2 regions of the Cobetia sp. BMC6 genome follow, and region 2 is predicted to be linked to the other one. Evidence: predicted binding sites of a transcription regulator. Region 2 holds the regulator's gene; the other holds the start of a gene.
The links. The regulator LexA, encoded in region 2, represses DNA repair genes until DNA is damaged. The targets are predictions, from matches to a motif close to TACTGTNTANNTANACAGTA.

Region 1: the regulator LexA is predicted to act here: its motif matches at 8,864-8,883, upstream of recN (DNA repair protein RecN).

The regions. Positions count from the first base shown of each region.
Region 1 is NZ_JAKUMF010000004.1:46,117-58,204, forward strand. It holds gene carB (carbamoyl-phosphate synthase large subunit) at 1-474, opposite strand, end outside; gene carA (glutamine-hydrolyzing carbamoyl-phosphate synthase small subunit) at 542-1,687, opposite strand; gene dapB (4-hydroxy-tetrahydrodipicolinate reductase) at 2,302-3,108, opposite strand; gene MKZ40_RS09720 (esterase-like activity of phytase family protein) at 3,319-4,347, shown strand; gene dnaJ (molecular chaperone DnaJ) at 4,523-5,674, opposite strand; gene dnaK (molecular chaperone DnaK) at 5,844-7,766, opposite strand; gene grpE (nucleotide exchange factor GrpE) at 7,970-8,593, opposite strand; gene recN (DNA repair protein RecN) at 8,971-10,641, shown strand; gene fur (ferric iron uptake transcriptional regulator) at 10,836-11,258, opposite strand; gene bamE (outer membrane protein assembly factor BamE) at 11,337-11,765, shown strand; gene MKZ40_RS09755 (RnfH family protein) at 11,857-12,088, opposite strand, start outside.
Region 2 is NZ_JAKUMF010000002.1:283,627-295,714, reverse strand. It holds gene nagZ (beta-N-acetylhexosaminidase) at 1-486, opposite strand, end outside; gene MKZ40_RS05510 (L,D-transpeptidase) at 746-1,288, opposite strand; gene MKZ40_RS05505 (TetR/AcrR family transcriptional regulator) at 1,288-1,965, opposite strand; gene lexA (transcriptional repressor LexA) at 2,506-3,135, shown strand; gene MKZ40_RS05495 (hypothetical protein) at 3,239-3,478, opposite strand; gene MKZ40_RS05490 (DUF6586 family protein) at 3,731-4,210, opposite strand; gene topA (type I DNA topoisomerase) at 4,210-6,852, opposite strand; gene pyk (pyruvate kinase) at 7,611-9,080, shown strand; gene MKZ40_RS05475 (methylglyoxal synthase) at 9,160-9,633, shown strand; gene MKZ40_RS05470 (isochorismatase family protein) at 9,901-10,689, opposite strand; gene MKZ40_RS05465 (prephenate dehydratase domain-containing protein) at 10,827-11,534, opposite strand; gene MKZ40_RS05460 (SDR family oxidoreductase) at 11,630-12,088, opposite strand, start outside.

The DNA of each region.
Region 1 (12,088 bases), on a different contig from region 2:
GATTTCCCAGGCTTCTTCCATGGAGTGCGCGACCTTGGCCTTCGGGCACGCCAGACCGATCTTCTTCATCGCCTTGTCGAAGCGATCACGGTCTTCGGCCTTGTCGATGGTGTCGGCGTTGGCACCGATCATCTCGACGCCGTACTGCTCGAGCACGCCTTCGCGCTCCAGTGCCAGTGCACAGTTCAGCGCGGTCTGGCCGCCCATGGTCGGCAGGACAGCATCCGGGCGTTCCTTCTCGATGATGCGCGCCACGGCTTCCCAGGTGATCGGCTCGATGTAGGTCGCATCGGCCATCACCGGGTCGGTCATGATGGTTGCCGGGTTGGAGTTGACCAGGATGACCCGGTAACCCTCTTCACGCAGGGCCTTGCAGGCCTGTGCGCCGGAATAGTCGAACTCGCACGCCTGGCCGATGACGATGGGGCCGGCGCCGATGATCAGGATGCTTTTCAGGTCTGTACGTTTAGGCATGTCTCTTCCCGCAATGATCTGGTGACTGAACTCAACGATGGATCAGGCCCTCGGGCCTGCGCTCGGCTCAGCGTCGCGCGCGCATCATCTCGATGAAACGATCGAACAGCGGGGCGACGTCCTGCGGGCCGGGACTGGCTTCCGGGTGCCCCTGGAAGCTGAAGGCCGGGCGGTCGGTGCGCTCGATGCCCTGCAGGCTACCGTCAAACAGCGACTTGTGGGTCGCGCGCAGGTTGCTGGGCATGCCCGCTTCATCCACTGCGAAGCCGTGGTTCTGGCTGGTGATCATCACCACACCGCTGTCGAGGCCCTGCACCGGGTGGTTCGCACCGTGGTGACCGTGGCCCATCTTGACCGTAGTCGCGCCGGAGGCCAGTGCCAGCAGCTGGTGGCCCAGACAGATGCCGAAGACCGGCGTGTCGGTCTCGAGCACTTCACGAATCGCCGTGATGGCGTAGTCGCAGGGCTCGGGGTCACCCGGGCCGTTGGACAGGAAGATGCCATCCGGATTGAGCGCCAGCACCTCAGCGGCAGGCGTCTGCGCCGGCACGACGGTCAGGCGGCAGCCGCGGGAGGCCAGCATGCGCAGGATGTTGTGCTTGACGCCGTAGTCGTAGGCGACCACGTGGAAGGGGCGTTCGGACTCACGGGTATCGGCGTAGCCTTCGCCCAGTGTCCATTCGCCTTCGTGCCACTCGAACTGCTCGCTGCAGGAGGCTTCCTTGGCCAGGTCCATGCCCTTCAGACCCGGGAAGGCGCGTGCCGCTTCCAGCGCGCGTTCCACGGCGTCATCACCCCGGGCATCTTCACCGGCGAGGATGGCACCGTTCAGGGAACCCTTCTCGCGCAGGATGCGCGTCAGGCGACGCGTGTCGATGTCAGCGATGCCGACGACATTCTCGTCGCGCAGGTACTGATCGAGGGAGCGAGTGGAGCGGAAGTTGCTGGCCAGCAGCGGGAGGTCGCGGATGACCAGGCCGGCGGCTGCGACGCTCTCGGACTCGGTGTCCTCGTCGTTGATGCCGGTATTGCCGATGTGCGGATACGTCAGAGTGACGATCTGTCGGGTGTAGGAGGGATCGGTCAGGATTTCCTGGTAGCCGGTCATGGCAGTGTTGAACACTACCTCGCCGCTGGTCTGCCCATCAGCACCGATGGCGCTGCCGTGAAATACACTGCCGTCTTCCAAGGCCAGTATCGCGGGTTTGATCAACGCAACGTCCTCCCCATAGTGTCCACTTTCCTGCCCGGAATCCGCGGTCGAACACCGGACATGCTGCTTGATTATCGTGCTCGGCATTCGCCGAGCCTGTGTCCCGCTGCCGACTTCTGCCAGGCGCCTGTCACTGGACAGACGCGCGCCAGAAGCGGCAAATTCAGGTTGCAAAAAAGCGGGACGAAACCGAAAAATCAGGTTTCATCCCGCTTGTTATCATTCTTCGGAATGCTGCTGGCCCGAGCGCTGCCAAAACGGCAACCAATAGGGCGGCCCAATAGGGCGGCCAAGAACGTGGCCAAATTGGGTAGAGATTACCGGAATCCTTGAGTGCTGACCACCCCGCGCATGCCCCGCCAGCAGGCGACAAGGCCCACGATACGGCCGTTTCGTCGCTGCGGTCAGCTTGACGAAACCCTTGGCCGGGCCAGTACACTGCACACCACTTGCAAAGCGAGGCAGTCCAGCGGCACAAGGCGGCCCCAATGGCTCACACTTGCGCCGCATCCTGCCCACCAAGACAGCTTTCAAGAAATGCTCCTGAATGTCGCCAGACGGTCATCTCAGCGCTTCGCTCTGCATTCCGCTTGCCCCTTTGCTCTCCACTTCGCTCACTTGAGCCCCAGCACATCCTGCATGTCATAGCGGCCGACTTCACGCCCTGACAGCCATTCGGCCGCGCGTGCCGCACCCTTGGCGAAGGTCATGCGGCTCGACGCCTTGTGGGTGATCTCGATGCGCTCGCCTTCGGTGGCGAACATCACGGTGTGCTCGCCGACGATGTCACCGGCACGCACGGTAGCGAAGCCGATTTCCTTGTCGGTACGCGGGCCACACTGGCCTTCACGCGCAAAGACACCATGGGTGGCGAGATCACGCCCGATGGAATGTGCCACGGCCTCGCCCATCGCCAGCGCCGTGCCGGACGGGGCATCGACCTTGTGACGGTGGTGCGCCTCGATGATCTCGATGTCATAGCCGGCATCGCCCAGGGCACGCGCGGCGGTCTCCAGCAGCTTGAGGGTCAGGTTGACGCCGGAACTCATGTTGGCCGCGAACACGAAGGGCACGCTGTCACGGTAGCCATCCAGCTGCTCGAGCTGCTCCGGCGTGAAACCGGTCGTGCCGATCACCATGCGCTTGCCGTGCTCGGCGCACAGCGCCAGGTTGGCCAGTGTCACCTGCGGTGCGGTGAAGTCGATCACCACATCGAAGTCATCCACCACGGCAGCCAGACTGTCGCTGGCGACCACGCCCAGACGGCCCTGACCGGCCAGCTCACCGATGTCGACGCCCGCCAGGGAGCTGCCGGATTCGACGATGCCCGCCGCCAGCGTCAGACCTTCCACTGCACCGACGGCCTCGACCAACGTGCGTCCCATGCGTCCGGCGACGCCCATGATTGCGATACGGGTCATGCTGACTCCTGCCTGTTGTGGGTCTTGAGGGTGACAGCCCGCGAGCATGCCCCGAGCGTGCCACCTATGCTGTGCCACGAGTATATCAGCCGCCTGCAGCGTTGGCTGACGTCATGTATTTGTGCCGGTTACGCGCTAGAGTAGCCTCGTACCGGGTTGTCTCCTGTTGATCGTCATTTTTCTCTTCACCGCCCAGTCTCCGGAGTCAGCATGCCTGCACGCCAATTCTTCGCCTCGCGCCGCTGGCGCATGCTCCAGACCATCGCTGTCACCGCAGCGCTCGCCAGCCTGTTGAGCGCCTGCGGCGTCCACCCGCGCCCCTACACGCTGGCATCGCCGGAGCAGAAGAGCGAGTTCCCGGAAATCCAGTGGTGCGGCACGCTCAGGCTGCCGGGCAAATGGCTGGATGACACTCCCGTCGGTGGCCTGTCGGACATCGGCTGGGACCAGGACGAGTCACTGCTGTATGCCGTGTCGGACCGCGGCTGGCTGCATCGTCTGCGGCTCGCCTTCCGCCATGGCGAGCTGGTCGGAGCCAAGGCGCTCAATACCTACACCCTGCGCGACGAGACCGATGTCTCGCTGCGCGGCGCCCTCAGTGATGCCGAGGGCCTGCAGCTGCTGCGCGCGAACAATGACCGCCGCGGCGATTCCCGCCTGGTGATCAGCTTCGAGCAGCAGCCACGTGTCGAGCACTTCCTGCCCAGCGGCCTGGCCGTCAGCGAGCCCTTCACCCCGATGGGTGCGCGTGGCGCGGCGCCCAACAACGGCATGGAGGCCCTGACCCTGCACCCGCAATACGGCATGCTCGCCGGGCTGGAAGCCACGCCCGAGGGCATGAGCGAGGGCATGACGCGCATCTTCAGCCTCGACGACAAGCACGAGTGGAGCTACCCGCTGGCCAGCGACACCGGCTCGAGCCTGACCGCGATGGAGATGCTGCCCGACGGTGACATGCTGATGCTGGAGCGCGCCTTCTCACCGCCCTTCCCGCTGGTGATCAGTCTGCGCCGCGCGCATCTCGGCGAGCCCGGCACCCAGGCCGAGGTACGCACCCTGGCACGCCTGTCGAGCGGCGACGGCTGGTCGCTGGACAACTTCGAAGGGCTCACGCATCTGGAAGGCAATCGCTTCCTGATGATCTCGGATGACAACTTCAGCAGCTTCCAGACCACGCTGCTGAGCTGCTTTGCGGTCATCGAACCAGAAGCCTTCACGGCTGAATCAGCGCCGGAATAGCCATGCCCCGGGCTGCGTTACTGGACTGAATTGCCGGATTGAGCCACTGGACTGGATTGCCTGGCTGAGTCACCGGGCCTGAAACGCGAGAGCCCCGCACTCGAATTGTCGAGTGCGGGGCTCTCTGGCATGAAGGCCATCCACGGAACTGGCCCGCGAATGGCAAGGCGAATGCCTAGGGCTTCATGTCCTCGAAGAACTTCTTCACGCCATCGAAGAAGCTGTTCTCCTTCGGTGAATGGCTCTTGCCGGTATCACCGAGGCTCTGCTGGAACTGACGCAGCAGCTCCTTCTGCTCTTCATTCAGGCTGACCGGGGTCTCGATGACCACCTTGCACAGCAAGTCCCCCGCGGGGCCGCCGCGCACCGGCTTGACACCCTTGCCGCGCAGGCGGAACAGCTTGCCGGTCTGGGTCTCGGCCGGAATCTTCAGCACGACACGTCCGTCGAGGGTCGGCACGTTGAGCTCGCCGCCCAGCGCCGCATCGACGAAGCTGATCGGCACTTCACACTGCAGGTGACGACCATCGCGCTTGAAGATCTCGTGCTCGCGCAGGTTGACCTGCACATACAGATCACCGGACGGCCCGCCATTGACACCGCCCTCGCCTTCGCCATTCAGACGGATGCGGTCGCCAGTATCGACGCCCGGCGGAATCTTGACCGAGAGGGTCTTGGATTCCTGGACGCGGCCTTCGCCGTGACACTTGCGGCACGGCACGCTGATCTTCTCGCCACGACCGTGGCAGGTCGGACACGCCTGCTCGACCGCGAAGAAGCCCTGCTGCATGCGCACCTTGCCCATGCCATTGCAGGTCGGGCAGGTTTCCTTGCTGGAACCCGGCTCGGCACCATCGCCATCGCAGTGGTCACAGGCCGCCAGACGCGGCACGCGGATGTCGACCGTGGTACCGGCAACCGCCGATTCCAGATCGAGATCCAGGTTGTAACGCAGGTCGCTGCCGCGCTGCGGAGCGTTCGGGTTGCGACGACCACCGCCGCCACCGAAGATGTCACCGAAGACATCGCCGAACACATCGCCGAAGCCGCCGGCACCACCACCGCCAAAGCCGCCGCCACCGAAGCCGCCGCCGCCCTGACCATCGACACCGGCATGACCGAACTGGTCATAGGCGGCGCGCTTGTCAGCGTCGGACAGCACTTCGTAGGCTTCAGAGACTTCCCGGAACTTCTCGGCCGAAGTTTCATCATCCGGGTTGCGGTCCGGGTGATGCTTCTGGGCCAGGCGTCGGTACGCCTTCTTGATGTCCTTGGTGTCGGCGCCACGCTCGACACCAAGCACTTCGTAATAATCACGCTTGGACATGGATCAGGTCCGCCTGGATTGCTGGCAGCCTGAGGCTGCCGGTCTGTTCTGGAATGCCGGTTGTCACCGGTGGCTCGCGGCTAGCGCAGGGCGTCACCGATGCAAACGACAACGCGGGACACCTTCACAAGGCTCCCGCGCTGTCATCAGACGTCGTTCAAGAAATCCCTCAGGACTTCTTGTCGTCGTTGACTTCCTCGTACTCGGCGTCAACCACGTCGTCGTCCTGCTTCTTGCCAGCCTGACCTTCGGCAGCCTGCTCACCCTGGGCGCCCTGCTCGGCGTAGAGCTTCTGCGCCAGGTTGCCGGACGCTTCGGTCAGTGCATCCAGCTTGGCCTGGATCGCATCCTTGTCATCGCCTTTCAGGGCTTCTTCCAGCTCGGAGATCGCCGTCTCGATGGCTTCCTTCTCGCTGGCTTCAGCCTTGTCACCGGCTTCGGTCAGGGTCTTCTTGGTCGCGTGAATCATGCCGTCGGCCTGATTGCGCAGCTGGACCATTTCCTCGAACTTCTTGTCTTCGTCGGCGTTGGCTTCCGCGTCACGCACCATCTGCTCGATCTCGTCGTCGGACAGGCCGCCGGAAGACTTGATGACGATGGACTGTTCCTTGCCGGTCGCCTTGTCCTTGGCGGACACGTTCAGGATACCGTTGGCATCCAGATCGAAGGCGACTTCGATCTGTGGCACACCGCGCGGTGCCGGCGGAATGTCGGCCAGGTCGAAGCGCCCCAGAGACTTGTTCTGCGCGGCCTGCTTGCGCTCACCCTGCAGGACGTGGATGGTCACCGCGCCCTGGTTGTCTTCAGCGGTGGAGAACACCTGAGACTTCTTGGTCGGGATGGTGGTGTTCTTCTCGATCAGCGGCGTCAGCACGCCACCCATGGTCTCGATACCGAGGGTCAGCGGCGTCACGTCCAGCAGCAGCACGTCCTTGACGTCACCGCCCAGCACGCCGCCCTGGATGCCGGCACCGACAGCGACCGCTTCATCCGGGTTGACGTCCTTGCGTGCTTCCTTGCCGAAGAACTCGGCTACCTTGGACTGCACCAGCGGCATGCGGGTCTGACCACCGACCAGGATGACATCGTCGATCTCGGAGGCGGACAGGCCGGCGTCGGACAGCGCGGTCTGGCACGGCTTCAGGGAGCGTGCGACCAGGTCGTCGACCAGAGACTCGAGCTTGGAACGAGTCACCTTGACGTTCAGGTGCTTCGGACCGGTGTTGTCAGCCGTGATGTACGGCAGGTTCACGTCGGTCTGCTGAGCGCTGGACAGTTCGATCTTGGCCTTCTCGGCGGCTTCCTTCAGACGCTGCATGGCGAGGTTGTCGCCGGACAGGTCGATACCGCTGTCTGCCTTGAACTGGTCAACCAGGTAGTTGATCAGGTGCATGTCGAAATCTTCACCGCCCAGGAAGGTGTCGCCGTTGGTGGCGAGCACTTCGAACTGGGTCTCACCGTCGACGTCGGCGACTTCGATGATGGAGATATCGAAGGTACCGCCGCCCAGGTCGTAGACCGCGATGGTCTTGTCACCACGGGACTTGTCCATGCCGTAGGCGAGGGCTGCGGCAGTCGGCTCGTTGATGATGCGCTTGACGTCGAGACCCGCGATGCGGCCGGCATCCTTGGTCGCCTGACGCTGGGAATCGTTGAAGTAGGCCGGAACGGTGATGACGGCTTCGGTGACTTCTTCACCGAGGTAGTCTTCCGCGGTCTTCTTCATCTTCTTGAGGATTTCCGCACTGATCTGCGGCGGTGCCATCTTCTTGTCTTTCACCTGCACCCAGGCGTCGCCGTTGTCGGCTTCGACAATCTTGTACGGCACCATCTTGATGTCTTTCTGAACCACATCATCCTTGAACTTGCGACCGATCAGACGCTTGACCGCGAAGAGGGTGTTCTCCGGGTTGGTCACTGCCTGACGCTTGGCCGACTGGCCGACCAGAATCTCGTTGTCGTCGGTGTAAGCGATGATGGACGGTGTGGTGCGACCGCCTTCAGCGTTTTCGATGACCTTGGTTTTCTCGCCGTCGAGCACTGCCACACAGGAGTTGGTAGTACCCAAGTCAATACCGATGATGCGTCCCATAATCGTATACCTCGAATCTATTGCTAGCCTGAAAGATAAGTCTGGATGTCGGCACCTTGTGTCGGTGCCTGAACTTGTTTCTCTAGATGGGGTCGCGTGTCAGGGTTTCAAGACCCGGCCGGGCAAATTTTCCCGGGCCGGATCGCCCTGAGCCCCCACAGGGCGCGATCCAACGCCGACTGGGCGCTGGGAGCGCGCAGGCCTCATGAGGCCTTGCTGACTGCCACCATCGCCGGACGCACCAGGCGGCCATTGAGGGTGTAACCCTTCTGCATCACGTCGATGACGCTGTTCGGTTCCGCGTCCGGGGACGGCACCATGGCGACAGCCTGATGGTATTCCGGATCGAAGGGCTCGCCGTGCGGGTCCAGCTGCTCGACGCCTGACTTGTTCAGGGCATCCAGCTGCATTTTCAAGGTCATCTCGATGCCTTCGACGTGGGTCTTGGCCGCTTCGTCACCCGACATGGATTCCAGCGCCTTCTCGAGGGAATCCACCACCGGCAGCATTTCCTTGACGAACTTCTCCAGCGCGAACTTGCGCGCCTTCTCGGCGTCCTGCTCGGCACGACGGCGCGCGTTCTGCGCATCGGCAGCCGCGCGCAGCGCCTGGTCCTTGGCTTCCTTCACGGCCTGCTCAAGCTCTTCGACCTGAGCGGCCAGCATCTCGGCTTCCGGGTTGTCCACCAGAGTACCTTCGCCGCCGGTATCGTCGGCATCCAGTACGTTGTCGATCACTTCACCTTCCGGCGTTTCCGGCTGCGGCTCGGCATCGCGAGCGGCACGCTGAAGCTCTTCATCCATCGGGGTCTGCGGGTCCTGAGCCATGCTGATCTCCTGCGGGCCGGCGTCTATGCGCCATTGCCCTGATTCGTGGCCTGCTGAGCGTGTCGCGAAGCATCACACGCACTGGCTGACAGACAGGCCATGAGTTGCCTTGAGAGGCAGCAAGGCCAGGCCATTGCTGCCGACTGAAAGTGTCAGTGCCTCTATATGGGGACAGCACATCGCTTCTCAAGCCTTGCCGCGGGCTTTTCTCCCCACTGAACCCGGCATGGATTGAAGGCCACCCGAACGTGCTGTATAAAAAGCCATGATCACTGTATAAACATACTGTATGGCGACACCGTAGCCCGCCCATCGAGTCCGGGTCCGCTGATGTTCCCCCAGCACGGCGTACGTCAAAGCCCCCCTCGGAGGTAGTCATGCTGCTGCAACTCGCCATCCAAGATTTTGCCATCGTCGAAACGCTGGAACTCGATTTCCGCCGCGGCATGACCGCCATCACCGGCGAGACCGGTGCCGGCAAGTCCATCCTGCTCGGCGCCCTCGGCCTGTGCCTGGGCGAGCGTGCCGATGCCGGCAGCGTGCGCCATGGCGCCGACCGCGCCGACCTCATCGCGCGCTTCGATATCAGTGAGCTTGACGACGCTCGCCAGTGGCTGGATGAACGCGAACTAGGCAGCGACGACTGCCTGCTGCGTCGCGTCATCACCGCCAGCGGCCGCTCAAAGGCCTGGATCAACGGCACACCCTGCACCATCGCCGACCTTCGCGAGCTGGGCGAGCACCTGATCGACATCCACTCCCAGCACGCCCATCACTCCCTGCTCAAGGAAGAGACGCACCTGCGTCAGCTCGACGAATATGCGGGCCTGGAGACTCAGGCCGCCCAGCTGCGCGAGGACTTCCGTCACTGGCAGGAGGCGCATCGTCGTCTCAAGCGCATGAGCAATGATGGCGATGAAGTGCGTGCGCGCCGCCAGCTGCTGCGCTATCAGGTCGAGGAGCTCGATGAACTGGCGCTATGCGAAGGGGAACTGGAAGCCCTGGAGCAGGAGCAGGAAACGCTGGCCAATGCCGAGCAGATTCTGGCCGAGGCGCAGTCCGCCGCCGAGTGCTGTGATCACGACGAAGAAGGTGCGCTGTCTCGCCTCAACCAGGCCCTGGCCCGCCTGGCGCATCTGCCGGGCAACGAGCACGGCTCACTGGCCAGTGCGCTGGGCATGCTCGAGGAAGCGCGCATCCAGATAGAGGAAGCGGCGCGTGAGCTGCACCGCTTCGTGGAAGTCACCGAACTCGACCCCGAGCGCCTCGCCTTCGTCGATGAGCGCCTGAGCCGCATCCATCATATCGCGCGCAAGCATCATGTGATGCCGGACGAGCTGCATGGCCTTCATCAGCGCCTGAGCGAAGAACTCGACGGCCTGGGTGGCGATGAGGAGGCCATCGAAGCCTTGCGCGAAGAAGTGGCTCAGCGTCGCGAGGCCTGGAAGGGGCTGGCGAGTGAGGTGAGCGCCAGACGCGCCACTGCCGCCCCGCAACTGGCCAGCGACATCCAGGATCAGCTGGCCTTCCTGGGCATGGGCAAGGCCACCTTCGAGGTCGCCATCGAGGCGCGGGAGCGTCCGCAACCGGAAGGCATGGAGCGTATCCACTTCCGCATCAGCGCCAACCCGGGCCAGCCGCCACGTGCGCTGGCCAAGGTCGCCTCCGGCGGCGAGCTCTCGCGTGTGTCGCTGGCGATCCAGGTCGTGGCCGCCAGTCGCTCGACCATCCCCAGCCTGGTCTTCGATGAAGTCGATGTCGGCATCTCCGGCGCCACTGCCGAGATCGTCGGTCAACTGTTGCGTCGGCTGGGCGACAAGGGTCAGGTGCTGACCGTCACTCACCTGCCGCAGGTCGCCGCACAGGCGCATCAGCACCTGCATATAGAGAAGCAGGCAGAGAAGGACACGACCCGCACCCACATGGCGCTGCTGGATGAAAGCGGCCGCGTGCGCGAGCTGGCACGCATGCTGGGCGGCATTCACCTTTCCGAGCAGACCCTCGCCCATGCCCGCGAGATGCTGGGCGCTGCCGACAGCCGCCACTGAACGCTGCCGTCGACCTCCATGCACCGCTGCTGACGTCCATTCGTCCAATGACACTCCCCGGCAAGACGAGCGCTGGAGTCATGGATCGAGGAAAAATGAACGCCAGAGACACGAACGGCCGCCCTTGAGGGCGGCCGTTCGTGTCTCTGGCCGGAGAAGGCTCTCCGGCCACGTCATCCCTGACGCAACCCGCGTCAGCTATCGCTCTTGTCACCCTTGGGGCGCACGTAGAGCACTAGCGCATGCTCGACCAGCTCATAGCCGTGCTCCTCGACGATCTCGCGCTGACGGCGCTCGATCTCGGGATCACAGAACTCTATGATCTCGCCGCTGTCCAGACATACCATGTGGTCATGGTGTTCTTCCTGGGACAGTTCGAAGACAGCGTGACCGCCATCGAAGTTGTGGCGCATCACCAGTCCCGCTGTCTCAAACTGGGTGAGCACACGATAAACCGTCGCCAGACCGACATCTTCGCCAGCCTCAAGCAACGCCTTGTACACGTCCTCGGCACTCAGGTGTCGATCCGTCGATTTCTCGAGGATCTGCAGGATCTTGACTCGCGGTAGGGTCACCTTGAGTCCCGCCTTGCGCAGTTCATGGTTCTGATCGGCCATGCTGGGGTACTCTTCGCAGTCGCTTGATGTATCAGGTATGATCGGCCAAGGCAAAACGATAGGGAATCTTCAGGGCAAATGCAAAACTTGATCAAAACAGTCGCCTTTTGCAGCGCCCTGTCGCTGCTCACCGGGTGCAGCTACTTCAGCGTCTACAAGCGCGACCTTCCTCAGGGCAACCTGATCAAGCCGGAAATGGTCGAGCAATTGAAGCCGGGCATGAGCCGCGAACAGGTCATCTACGTGATGGGCTCACCGCTGCTGACCGCCCCCTTCAGTGAGGATAGCTGGGACTACGTCTATCGCCTCAAGAAAGCGGATGGCGAAATCATCAACAAGCGTGTGACGTTGACCTTCGCAGGCGATTCACTCTCCAACATCGACAAGAGTGGCGACATCGACCAGGAAACCGTCATCGTGCCGGACCTGGACATCGACCCTCGCGCGGCACAGCCTAACCGTGCTGAATCCAAGGCAGGCGCAGCCGACCTGCCTGAAGAGCGCTGATCACTGTCCTATTCACTCAGTGACAAGCCGGAAAAACAGCGGGGCACCTCTCAAGGTGCCCCGCTGTTTTTGATTCTCGCCGGCCATCGTCTTACTGGCCGGCGCGAGCAGCCTTGTCGGCGCGCCGTTTGCGCGCAAGCTTGGGGTCGGTGATCAAGGCACGATAGACCTCGACACGATCCCCGGCGTCCAGCACATGCTCATCGGGCTTGCGCAGCGCCTTGCCGAAGATACCCAGGTCCGCCTCGAGAAACACCTCGGCGGAAATCGTCGGAAAGTGCTGCTCCAGGCGCGCCATGCGCACGGCCTCGCGCGCCGTGGTG
Region 2 (12,088 bases):
GCCGCCCACCGCGATGACGTCTTCCGGCGTGGCGCCGAAGCTGCGATCGCCAATGATGGTCGAGCCAGCCACATCGATATCCAGTACCGGCGCAAAGGTGATATCACAGCCGATGGCTGCCATTTCCATGCCCAGCAGCCAGCCGGCATCGCGTGCCAGACCCAGGCCTGCGGCCTGGGCGTCTTCGCCGCAGCCATCACAGTCACGCCCGAGACAGCATTGCGCCAGGCTGCGCATCGACGGCAGGCGTGTCACGCCCTCGCGCAGGCGCTGGACGCGCCCGCCTTCCTGATCGATGGCGATCAGCAGGTGGGGATTGACGCTGCGAATCTCGCGGCTCAGCTCCAGTACCTGCTCGGGAGAGGCACAGTTGCGCGCAAACAGGATGACGCCCCCGACGGCAGGGCGTGCCAGCAGTTCACGTTCGTCGCGGGCGAGGGTCAGCCCCGCAACATCGACCATTACGGAGCCCAGTGGCTGTGTCATGTCATCCTTCCTGTCCATGGCCTGCGGCAGTGATATCCCGTGAAGAGAGGATTCACAACCGCCGGGACTTCATGTCTTTTACGGGGCTCGGCAGCCTGGAAGAAACACGATGAATCAGGCTGCCAGCGCGAGGAAAGGCGCAATTCTAGCCGACTGAACCCCTATCGAACAGTCGCGGCCAGCTGCGCCCCGGCAAGGGGCTGTCACCCAGGTTCCGGCGGCAGCTCATGGAGGGTATCAGACTCGTACACCAACGCCTTCAGGGATGCAGCAGCACCGGAGTGCCTGGCACAGCCTCGGCAAAGAGTCGCAGCAGGTCATCATCGCGCAAGCGAATGCAGCCGTGGGACGCCGCTATCCCCATGGGCTCCGTGCTGGGCGTGCCATGAAAATAGATGTAGCGGCGCAGGCTATCGACCCGCTCACCGCGGGCATTGCGACCGCGATTGATGCCCGGCTCGCGGCCACTGAGCCATAGAATGCGCGTCAGGATCCAGTCACGCTCTGGATGCTCCTCGGCAAGCTCGGGGGTGAATACCTCGCCCGTGAAGCGCCGTCCGCGATAGACGGCGCCACGCGGATTGCCCGCCCCGATGGCGGCACGAATCACATGCCAGCCGGTTGGCGTGCAACCGCTGCCATCGAGCTCGCCGATACCGTTGAGGCCGCTGGAGATCGCGCAGGCGTGCACCAGCGCGTCAGGGGCAGCCGCGCAGGGCGGCGCATCACGACTGCCACTCGGCGCGTCATTGCGTATCTCAAGGCTCTGGCGCGAGAGATCCACCGCTACCCAGCAGGCCATCAGCTGGCCGCCTGGGTGACCGCCTCACCATCCCCGAGCGAGGCCGGCAACGGCGCTGCCATCGCCGCGACCACCACCGGACGCATGTGCTGGATCAGCTCACGCACCGTGGTGTGATGGCCATACTCGGCCTCCTCGATATCCCGCAGTGCATCCAGGCCCGAGAAGGTGAAGATCACGCTACCGAGCATGAAGTGCAGGCGCCAGAAGCGCTCGTTGTCCGGCAGATCAGGGGTCGCAAGCTTCAGAAGCTCGGCGAAGCGGCTGAAGACCGTGCCGTAATGCTCGCGGATATAGCGCCGCATATGGCCCTGACCCTGAGTGTAGGCAAGCCCGAGCAGGCGCATGAAGGTGCGCAGGCTGTTGCGCTCGGCCGGCACCTCCAGCACGGTACGCGCCATCACCTCCAGCAGGACCTCAAGCGGCACCTGACGCCCGGCGTATTGCTGCTCGACACTGTCGAGCGCCGCGTGGAAACGCTCGCTGAATGGATCGAGATAGCGCGCGAAGACCGCCTGGATCAGCGATTTCTTGGACCCGAAGTGGTAGTTCACCGCCGCCAGATTGACCTTGGCCTTGCTGGTGATGTTGCGCAGTGAGGTCTCGGCGAAACCACGCTCGGCGAACAGCACCTCGGCAGTATCGAGGATGCGGGTAACGGTATCGGTCTGGGCCATGGGCGGAACCCTTGTCAGGTAGAAGAGGACTGGAGTCGTAGGTCACGACGCAAGCGCCGCGCGGCGACTCTCTCATGAGGTGGTGCAGGTTCACCGGAAGGCCACGTACGATATCGGCTCGTTTGACCACGGCACACGTGAGCACGACACATCCGAACACTGCCATCGGCGAACATTCGTTTGAAACACTTTGATTCTAGCGCGCCATGTCACGACTGACAATTCTCTCGCGTTTCAAACGCCAAAGGTTTAGTCGAGCCTGATATTCCTTCAATGCAGACCGTTCCGATTCAAGGACTCGCCGTGCTCGGTGACAGACCACCCCGCAGGGCCACACCGGATTGCCCTCTCGACAGCTTGCCTTGGATATCGACAAGCCAAGTCGGCAGACAGCGATATCTCGACGACTACCTGCCCTTTGAGGCCTCCACACAAGCCACGATGCCTTGCATGACTGCCATGACTGGATACAATGACAGTTGTATGGATGCACACCCCGTGCCGTCAGCTCAAGATGCCGCCCAGGCCAAAGGCAATGCCATGACCCAGCCGCTTACTCCGCGCCAGCAGGATGTCTTCGACTTCATCATCAAGACCATCAAGTCCTCTGGCTACCCGCCGACGCGGGCCGAAATCGCCCAGGCGCTGGGCTTCCGCTCGCCGAATGCCGCCGAGGAGCATCTGCGTGCCCTCAAGCGCAAGGGCGCCATCGAGATGGTGCCGGGCACCTCACGCGGCATTCGCGTGCCGTCGCTGGCTGACGTCGACGAGAGCGCCAACGATGGTCTGCCGGTGATCGGGGAAGTGGCCGCCGGCAGCCCGATTCTTGCCAGCGAGCATATCGACCGTCACTGCCCGCTGCCGAGCGACTACTTCTCGCCGGCTGCCGACTACCTGCTGCGTGTGCGCGGCGTGTCGATGAAGGATGTGGGAATTCTGGAAGGCGACCTGCTGGCCGTGCACCGCACCACCAGCGTGCGTGACGGGCAGATCGTGGTGGCACGCCTGGGAGATGAAGTCACCGTCAAGCGCTTCCGTCGTGACGGGCACTACGTGTGGCTGGAAGCCGAAAACGAGGACTTCTCACCGATCAAGGTCGACCTGCGCACGGACAGCCTGGAGATCGAGGGTCTCGGGGTAGGCGTCATCCGCGATGGTGGCCTGCACTGAGTCCTTGACCAGCTGCGCTTTAAGCAACAGAAAAGCCGCACGCATTGCACAAAAAAACCCGCCTCGAGGCGGGTTTTTTTGTGCGCGAAGCGCGAGCGATGCATCAGTGCACGATGCCTTCTGACTGCTCATCCTCGTCTTCTTCGCCATCCCAGAGGCGAGTCCGGGTGATGGCGTGGTCGATCATCTCACGCGCGACCTCGAAACGATTGTCACGCAGCAGATCAGCGGCCTCGTCTGAAATGCGAATGCTGAGCAGCGGCTCACCTTCGCTTTCCGCGGCGCGCAGAATCACTTCACCATCTTCCATTTGCACAATTTCAAGTACGGCGGGATCGGACACGTCATTCCTCCTGCACGGCACCTCGTGAGATACCGGCGTCGTTGTAATCGTCAGCGCGACGGCTGGCAAGCCCGGCACCGCGTTGCCATCAGCGACGCAGAAAAAAGTACGACCACAGCCAGAGCCATGGTCGTACCGGAGAGTGCAGGGCTTGCCACAATGCGATCAGTCTAGCACCCGTGAAGGCGAAACGTCACCCGATCGCCATGCGCCAGTCATCACCAGCGTGCAGCGCCATATCAGCGCCTTGACCTACCACTCGACGCTCGATTCGCGCAGCTGCGGCAGCAGCGCCTTGAATGCCGTGATGGCGGCGCTGAGACGCTCGGCCAGCGAGTCGCTCGAGGCTGCCGCGATGATCAGACCATCACCCCGCGAACGCGATTCCTCGCGGCGAGCGACGCCACCCTCTTCATGCAGACGAGTCACATCCGCGATCAGCTCAGACAACCAGCTGTCAGGACGTTCCAGCAGGCTGCGCAGCTGCTCGACCTCGGCAATGGGCGTCGGTGGTGTGGCCAAGCGCTCGCGCCAGCTCCCCTGCGGCCAGCGCGCCGTCACGGCACACTCTTCCAGCAATGAGGCCAGCGCCAGCTCCAGCAGGGCGAGCGCGCCCTCTTCACCGGCCATGCGACGCGCCACGGCATGCTCATCGTCGCCAGAGACCGCTGACTGGGCCAGCAGCAACTCGGCCTGATACAGCAGCTGATTGGTACGGGCACGCTGGCTCATCAGCTCTTGGCTCCCTTGCGCTTGTCCTCGACGACCCAGCGGCCGTTGTCGTAGGTCGCCTTCCAGCCGGTCGCCTTGCCATCTTCATCGGTCATGACGTACTGAGCCTTGACCTTGCGCGAGAAGCGAATCTGTGCCGGACGTCCATCCGGGTCCTGATCCGGGGCCTCGAGAATGAAGTGATACTTCTCCGGCAACTCGTCGGCGTGCGCCTTGAGCTCCTTGACCAGCGGCGGGCGCGTCTCGCGATTCTTGGGGAACTGGCTGGCCGCCAGGAACAGGCCACTGGCGCCGTCGCGCAGCACGTAGTGGTCCTCGACCTTGACGCAGGCAAGTTCCGGCATCGGAATCGGGTCCATCTTCGGCGGCGCCACTTCACCGGACTTGAGCAGCTTGCGGGTATTCTTGCAATTCTCGTTGGTGCAGCCGAAGTACTTGCCGAAACGCCCGGTCTTGAGCTGCATGTCGGAACCGCACTTGTCGCACTCGATCACCGGGCCATCGTAGCCCTTGATGCGGAACTGACCTTCCTCGACCTCGTGACCGACACAGTCCGGGCTATTGCCGCAGACGTGCAGCTTGCGCTGCTCATCGATCAGGTAGCTGTCCATCGCGGTGGCACAGATCGGGCAGCGACGCTTGGCGCGCAGCGCATCCGTCTCGGCATCTTCACCGGCATCGGCCGCCACGGCCTCATCGCCCGGCAGCAGATCGATGGTGGTCTTGCAGCGCTCCTTGGGCGGCAGGTTGTAGCCGGAACAGCCCAGGAAGACCCCGGTCGAGGCGGTACGGATCTGCATCTCACGCCCGCAGGTCGGGCAGGCGATGTCCGTCGGCACCGGCTGGTTCGGACGCATGCCCTCTTCGGACTGGGCGTGGTCCAGCTCGGCCTTGAACTCGGCGTAGAAGGTGTCCAGCAGCTCGCGCCAGTTGCGCCCACCGTTGGCCACCTCATCGAGGTAGTCTTCCATGCGCGCCGTGAAGCCGAAGTCCATCAGATCCTTGAAGGACTCGCTGAGGCGATCGGTGACGATGTCGCCCAGTTTCTCGGCATAGAAGCGACGGTTTTCCAGCGCCACGTAGCCACGGTCCTGGATGGTGGAGATGATGGCGGCATAGGTGGACGGACGACCGATACCACGCTTTTCCAGCTCCTTGACCAGGCTGGCCTCGGTGTAACGCGCCGTGGGCTTGGTGAAGTGCTGCAGCGGCTGCAGCTCGACCAGGTCCAGCTTCTCGCCGATGGCAAGATCCGGCAGCGACTGGTCCTCTTCCTTCTTGCCCATCGGCTTCATGACACGCGTGTAGCCGTCGAACTTGAGCACACGGCCCTTGGCGCGCAGCTCATAGCCATCCACTTCGATGGTCAGCGTGGACGACAGGTATTCGGCCGGCAGCATCTGACAGGCCACGAACTGGCGCCAGATCAGCTCATACAGACGCTCGGCGTCACGCTCCATGCCGGCGAGATCCGTCGCACGGCGCGACACTTCGGAAGGACGAATCGCTTCGTGCGCTTCCTGGGCGCCTTCCTTGCTGGAGTAGACGTTGGCCGTTTCGGGAAGGTAGTTGCTGCCGTATTCTTCGCTGATGAAGTCGCGCGCCGTGGCCACCGCGTCCGCCGACAGATTGGTCGAGTCAGTACGCATGTAGGTGATGTAACCCGCCTCGTAGAGACGCTGGGCCATCATCATGGTCTTCTTGACCGAGAAGCCGAGACGACCACTGGCCGCCTGCTGCAGGGTGGAGGTGATGAACGGCGCGTTCGGCTTGGAGCGCGTCGGCTTGTCTTCACGATTGGTGATCGCGAGTCTGGCCGTGCGCAGCGCCGCGATGCGATCCATCGTCTCCTTCTCGCTGGTCGGACGGAAGGCCTTGCCATCTTGACGTGCCAGCTCGAAACGGATCGCCTCACCACTGGCGGCGGCCAGCTCAGCGTGGACATCCCAGAACTCTTCGGGGATGAAGGCGCGGATCTCGCGCTCGCGCTCGACGATCAGACGCACGGCGACCGACTGCACACGACCGGCGGACAGACCACGGGCGACCTTGGCCCACAGCAGCGGCGAGACCATGAAGCCCACGACGCGATCCAGATAGCGGCGCGCCTGCTGGGCATGCACGCGGTCCATCTTCAGCTCGCCCGGCTCATCGAAGGCTGCCGTGATCGCCTTCTTGGTGATCTCGTTGAACACCACGCGCTTGTAACGCGAATCGTCGCCACCGATGGTCTCGCGCAGGTGCCAGGCAATCGCCTCACCTTCGCGGTCAAGATCCGTCGCGAGATAGATGGTGTCGGCCTTCTCGGCCAGACGCGTCAGCTCGGAAACGACCTTCTCCTTGCCGGGCAAGATCTCGTAATGCGCCTCCCAGCCATTCTCCGGGTCGACCCCCATGCGGCGGATCAACTGGGTCTTGGCCTTCTGTGCCTTGTGAGCCGCCTTGGCCTCGGGCGACATCTTGCGAGTCTCCGCCGCCTGACGGGCACGTTCCTTGGGGTCGGTGGCCTGCTTGCCGCTACCGCTGGTCGGCAGGTCGCGGATGTGCCCGACACTCGACTTCACCACGAAGTCGTTGCCGAGATACTTGTTGATGGTCTTGGCCTTGGCAGGCGACTCGACGATCACCAGTGACTTGCCCATGGTTGCTCGCATCTCCTGGCCGGCGCTGATTGCGCCGGCGAATGACTCGTCGCGCTGGGTTTTGTCCCAGCCGAAAAATGCGCCTACCCTACCCCAGCATTTCAGCGCTGACCAGCAATGTTGAGACTGACGCCTCGACGGGACGGCTCGACAGGGTGCCTCTGCGACAGCCTCGAGACATGCCCTGCCACCCGCCACGTCAGCATGCGGCTTGCGCCGAATGACATCGACAGCCGTCAGGCATGTGGTCGCGGGCAATCCGGCCTCCGAGCCGGGTTTGAGCATAGGTCACCAGCACATGACCGCGGTCAACGGGTCCGGTACAGGGGCCTGCGCTGGGCCGATGAGCGGAAATTTCGCTCAGCAGGGTATTGCCACTATATAGGTAGCACTGGAATGGCTGTCAGTGAAAGCCAGCCAGCGGACATTGGCGTGACGGGGCGGTCACCACGACGCTGCCGCAGAGCCTGCGACGCCTGGCTGTCAGGCGTCGAAATGGCGGGCCGCCCCGCATGACGTAGCGCGACAGACCCTCAGGCCCCAGCCCGTGTCCGCGTACCCACGGCAACGTATTCGCAACAATCTCTCGGCAGACTTCACGCCCCCCCTTGCAGTCCCGATCGTGATCACGAGAATGGACAACGACAGCCGACGATACTCGACAGGCTCCCTTTCAGCCTTCAATGTAGTAAAATGACAACAACCTGGTTTGCGTTATCAGCCAGTCCATCACGCCAGTGTTCAAGGAGTATGCTTTCATGCCGCACGCGTTCAACGGCCCGATCCGCCGCACCAAGATTGTCGCCACTCTCGGCCCTGCCAGTGACAAGCCGGGTGTGCTCGACGCGATGATTCGTGCCGGAGTCGATGTGGTACGCCTCAACTTCTCCCACGGTAGCCCCGAAGATCACCGCATGCGCGCCGAGGCCGTACGCCAGGCCGCCGCCGCCCAGGGCCGCAGCGTCGCCGTGCTGGGCGACCTGCAGGGTCCGAAGATCCGCATCGCGCGCTTCAAGGATACCGCCGTCAAGCTGAGCGAAGGCCAGTCGTTCATCCTCGATATCGGCCTGGGCCGAGATGAAGGCACCGCCGAGCGCGTCGGCTGTGACTACCAGGAACTGGCCGATGACGTTGCCGCGGGCGACGTGCTACTGCTCGACGATGGCCGTGTGGTGCTCGAGGTCAATGAGCTCAAGGGCAACGAGATCCACACCACCGTCAAGGTCGGCGGCAAGCTGTCCAACAACAAGGGCATCAACAAGCAAGGCGGTGGCCTGTCTGCCGAAGCCCTGACCGACAAGGACAAGGCTGATCTGAAGACCGCCATCGATATCGGTGTCGACTATCTGGCCGTGTCCTTCCCGCGCAGCGGCGCCGACATGCAGCTGGCACGTGAACTGCTGGGCGAGGAAGGCCGTGACATCGGCCTGATCGCCAAGGTCGAGCGCGCCGAAGCCGTCGCCGACGACGCCGTGCTGGATGGCATCATCCTCGCCAGTGAAGGCGTGATGGTGGCGCGTGGCGATCTGGGCGTCGAGATTGGCGATGCTCAGCTGATCGGCGTGCAGAAGCGCATGATCCGCCGCGCGCGCAGCCTCAACCGCGTGGTCATCACGGCCACCCAGATGATGGAATCCATGATCAGCGCGCCGCTGCCGACCCGCGCCGAAGTCTTCGACGTCGCCAATGCCGTGCTCGACGGCACCGACGCCGTGATGCTGTCGGCCGAGACCGCCGCCGGCGACTTCCCGGTCGAGACCATCGAGACCATGGATCGCGTCTGCCTGGGCGCCGAACGTGAGCGTGCCGCGCAGGAATCCCAGCACCGCATCCACGAAGGCTTCAGCAAGACCGACGAGACCATCGCGCTGTCCGCGATGTATGCCGCCAACCACCTGACCGGTGTCGTGGCCATCGTGTGCATGACGGAATCCGGCTATACCCCGCTGATCGCCTCGCGCATCCGCTCCGGCCTGCCAATCGTCGGCCTGGCACAGGATCAGAAGACCCAGCGTCGCATGGCGCTCTACCGTGGCGTGGTGTCACTGCCCTTCGATTCCAGCGAATTGCCGGCGGCGGAAATCAACCGCCGCGCCATCGCGGAACTGGAAGCTCGCGGCATCGCGACTCGCGGTGACCTGGTGATCCTGACCCGTGGCGACCAGATGAACGCACATGGCGGCACCAACACCATGAAGATCGTCACTGTCGGCAGCACCATCGACTGATCGGCCTCGCTGGCCTCCCGCCCCGGGCCTTTCGGGGCGCGAGGCCAGCGACATTGCCCCATCCTCAGGAGGCCAGGGAATGAGCGAACAACGACCCAAGCGCCAGGCACGGCGCACCCTGCCAGCACGCAAGCGCATTGCGCTGGTGGCGCACGATGGCAAGAAGGATGAAATACTGGCGTGGGCCAATCGCTGGCGCGATGAGCTGTCCCGTCACCAGCTGCTGGGCACGGGCACGACTGCCCGCCGCATCAGCAAGGAGCTGGGCCTCGAGGTCGAGGGCCTGCTGAGCGGCCCGCTGGGCGGTGATCAGCAGATCGGCGCGCGTATCGCCGAAGGCAATCTGGACCTGCTGGTCTTCCTGTGGGACCCCTTCGCGCCGATGCCGCACGATCCTGACGTCAAGGCGCTGCTGCGCCTGGCGGCATTGTGGAACGTGCCGGTCGCCAGCAATGCGGCCAGCGCGGACTTCCTCTTCCACTCGAAGTTGATCTCCGAGGAAGTCGAAGTGGCCGTGCCGGACGCCAATGACTGGGTCAGCACCCGCGCCTGAATGACGCTGGCTGTCGCCCCATGAAAACGCCGCCTGCTCGCAAGAGAGGCGGCGTTTTCATGGCCAGATGTTGTAATCAAACTACCTTTTGCGCAGACGGGCGGTATCGCCTGCGCGACATGTGGCGAAATTTCGCCTTCCTGGCGTCGCCCTCCTCTCTCTTCAATATCTCTCTATTCGCCTACCCTTCTATTCGTCTATTCCTCTGTGCGGCGACACTTTTCGAGAGATGCGGCTCACCCCATGACAGCAGCCCACGACATCTGCTCAAGAGGTCAGCTCAAGCTGACTGGCGATGACCGCACCGCGCGACGCCATGCAGTAAAGCCCGATGTGATGACTGTCTGCCTGGGGATGCGTCGCCGTATCGGGAAGCCCCAGCTGCTCAACCACTTGGGCCGGTAGGTCGTAGGTGGCACAGCCGGGCTCCAGCACCATGATGTCACGCACCTTGCCCAGCAGGCCGTGATTGCGCGCCGACAGCAACGTCAATACCAGGTCCATCACGCAGATATCGGTGCAGATGCCTACCACGACCAGGGTTTCCAGCCCTTCGTCGCTCACCCAATCCTGCAGCGCATTGACCTGGGTATGGGGATCAATCGCGCCGACATAGCCATTGATGCAGTCCTTGCGCACCAGCGTGGCCTGCGGCTCCTCCTCCAGCCAGGCAAGTTCCGCCACCAGCTCATCCTCGCCGCTGCCCTGCTCACAATGGGCGGGATAAGGCGGCTCCGGCTTACCCGGCGCGTGGGAATCGATGAAGGCCAGCATGGGGCGTCTGCGCTCACTGAAGGTCCGCGCCAGCGTATCGCTGAGGGCGATCATCCTGCTGACCTGAGCATTGGGCGCCTGAGGCGCCAGAGCACCTCCTGCGACCTGACAGAAGCCATTGATCTCATCGACGATGATCAGCCCGGCCGTCGACAGCGAGACCGGCACCACGGCCGGCCGCACCGGCAGGCGGGCATCAAGTTCACCGGGGGTGATCCACTCGGCGGGAGTGGCAGGAATGCGTTGCACCACGCAGGACGCCGCGACATCGGATGAAGCCACGGCGCCCTGCGTCTCTGATATAGAGGATGCGGAGGATACGGAGGGAGCGGATGAGCGTTGGTCGGAAGACACCATGCAAAGGCCTCTGATGACGAATGGCCTTCAGCATAACGGAACTCAGGGCCGAGCGGCGACCCTCACCCGGTAGGCTCGCTGGCCCCGGACAGCATGGCGTTGCCCTGCCCTTCATCCACCGTGGTCTCACAGGAAAAGCACTGGCCGCGCACCCGTGCGTGATCACGCCTCAGTACCGCGAATTGCGCGACTCGCCCGGGATCATCCTCGATGCGCTGCGCGAGGCACACAAGCCCCGGGCGGCGCGCCAGTGATGGCGGCGCGATGGCCAGCGTATCGCTGCGACCTTCTGCCATGTCCAGTGCATCCGCCATGTGCAGACACTCCACCCGCTCGACCTCCGGCAGGTTCTGCTGCAGCCAGGCATCGCACTCTTCAAACAGGGCCTCACGCGCCACGATACGCCTCACTGCTGACGGTGAAGCCCCGGGCGGCCCCAGCAGACTGAGACTGATGGCACGGAAGACGCGCCGCTCGACGCAGATGCCCGTCCAGAATGCCAGCGCCTGATGCGTGGTGCGCACCGGACGCTGATGCCCACGCGACCAGGGCACCACGGCGGTATCGATCTCGCCTTCCGCCAGCGCCCTGATGACTTCGTCGATGCCTGCGTAAGCCTTGAGCTGGGCGTCGTTGGCATAGAGCTTGAGCGCGCACTCGCGCGAGTACCCCCCAAGGTGCCCGGGATAGCCCACGCGCAAACCATCGGGAGCCGGGATCACGCCCTGCGGCGAGATATCGCCGTGGACTTCGCTAGCTGTCACCTTCATACCAGCCCCTCATGCCAATGTCTGAACAAACCTCATCCTGACAACAGCATAGCCGCAAACATGGGCGGTGTTAGGCAAAACCCACCTCAGCGACCTCAGGCAAAGCCGCCATTGGCACCGATGACCTGGCCACTCACCCAGCCGGCATCTTCACTGGCAAGCCAGGCCACCACGGCTGCGACATCCTGCGGGTCCGCAATGCGCCCCAGCGCCGCCATGCCCTTGAGGCGCTCGATGGTCTCTTCACTCTTGCCATGACGAAACAGGCCGGTGTCCGTCGGGCCCGGCGCCACGGCATTGACCGTGATGCCTCGCTCGCCGACTTCCTTCGCCAGCACCCGCGTCAGCTGGTCCACTGCGGCCTTGGAAGCCGCATAGGGGCCATAGGTCGCGAACATCTGCCGCGTCACCGAAGTGGACATGTTGATCACGCGCCCGCCATCACGCAGATGCCGCGCCGCCTCACGCATCAGATTGAAGGAACCGGTCAGATTGGCCTGCATCAGGTTGGCGAAGTCGTCATCCGTGAAATCGGCGATGGGCTTGTAGATGCT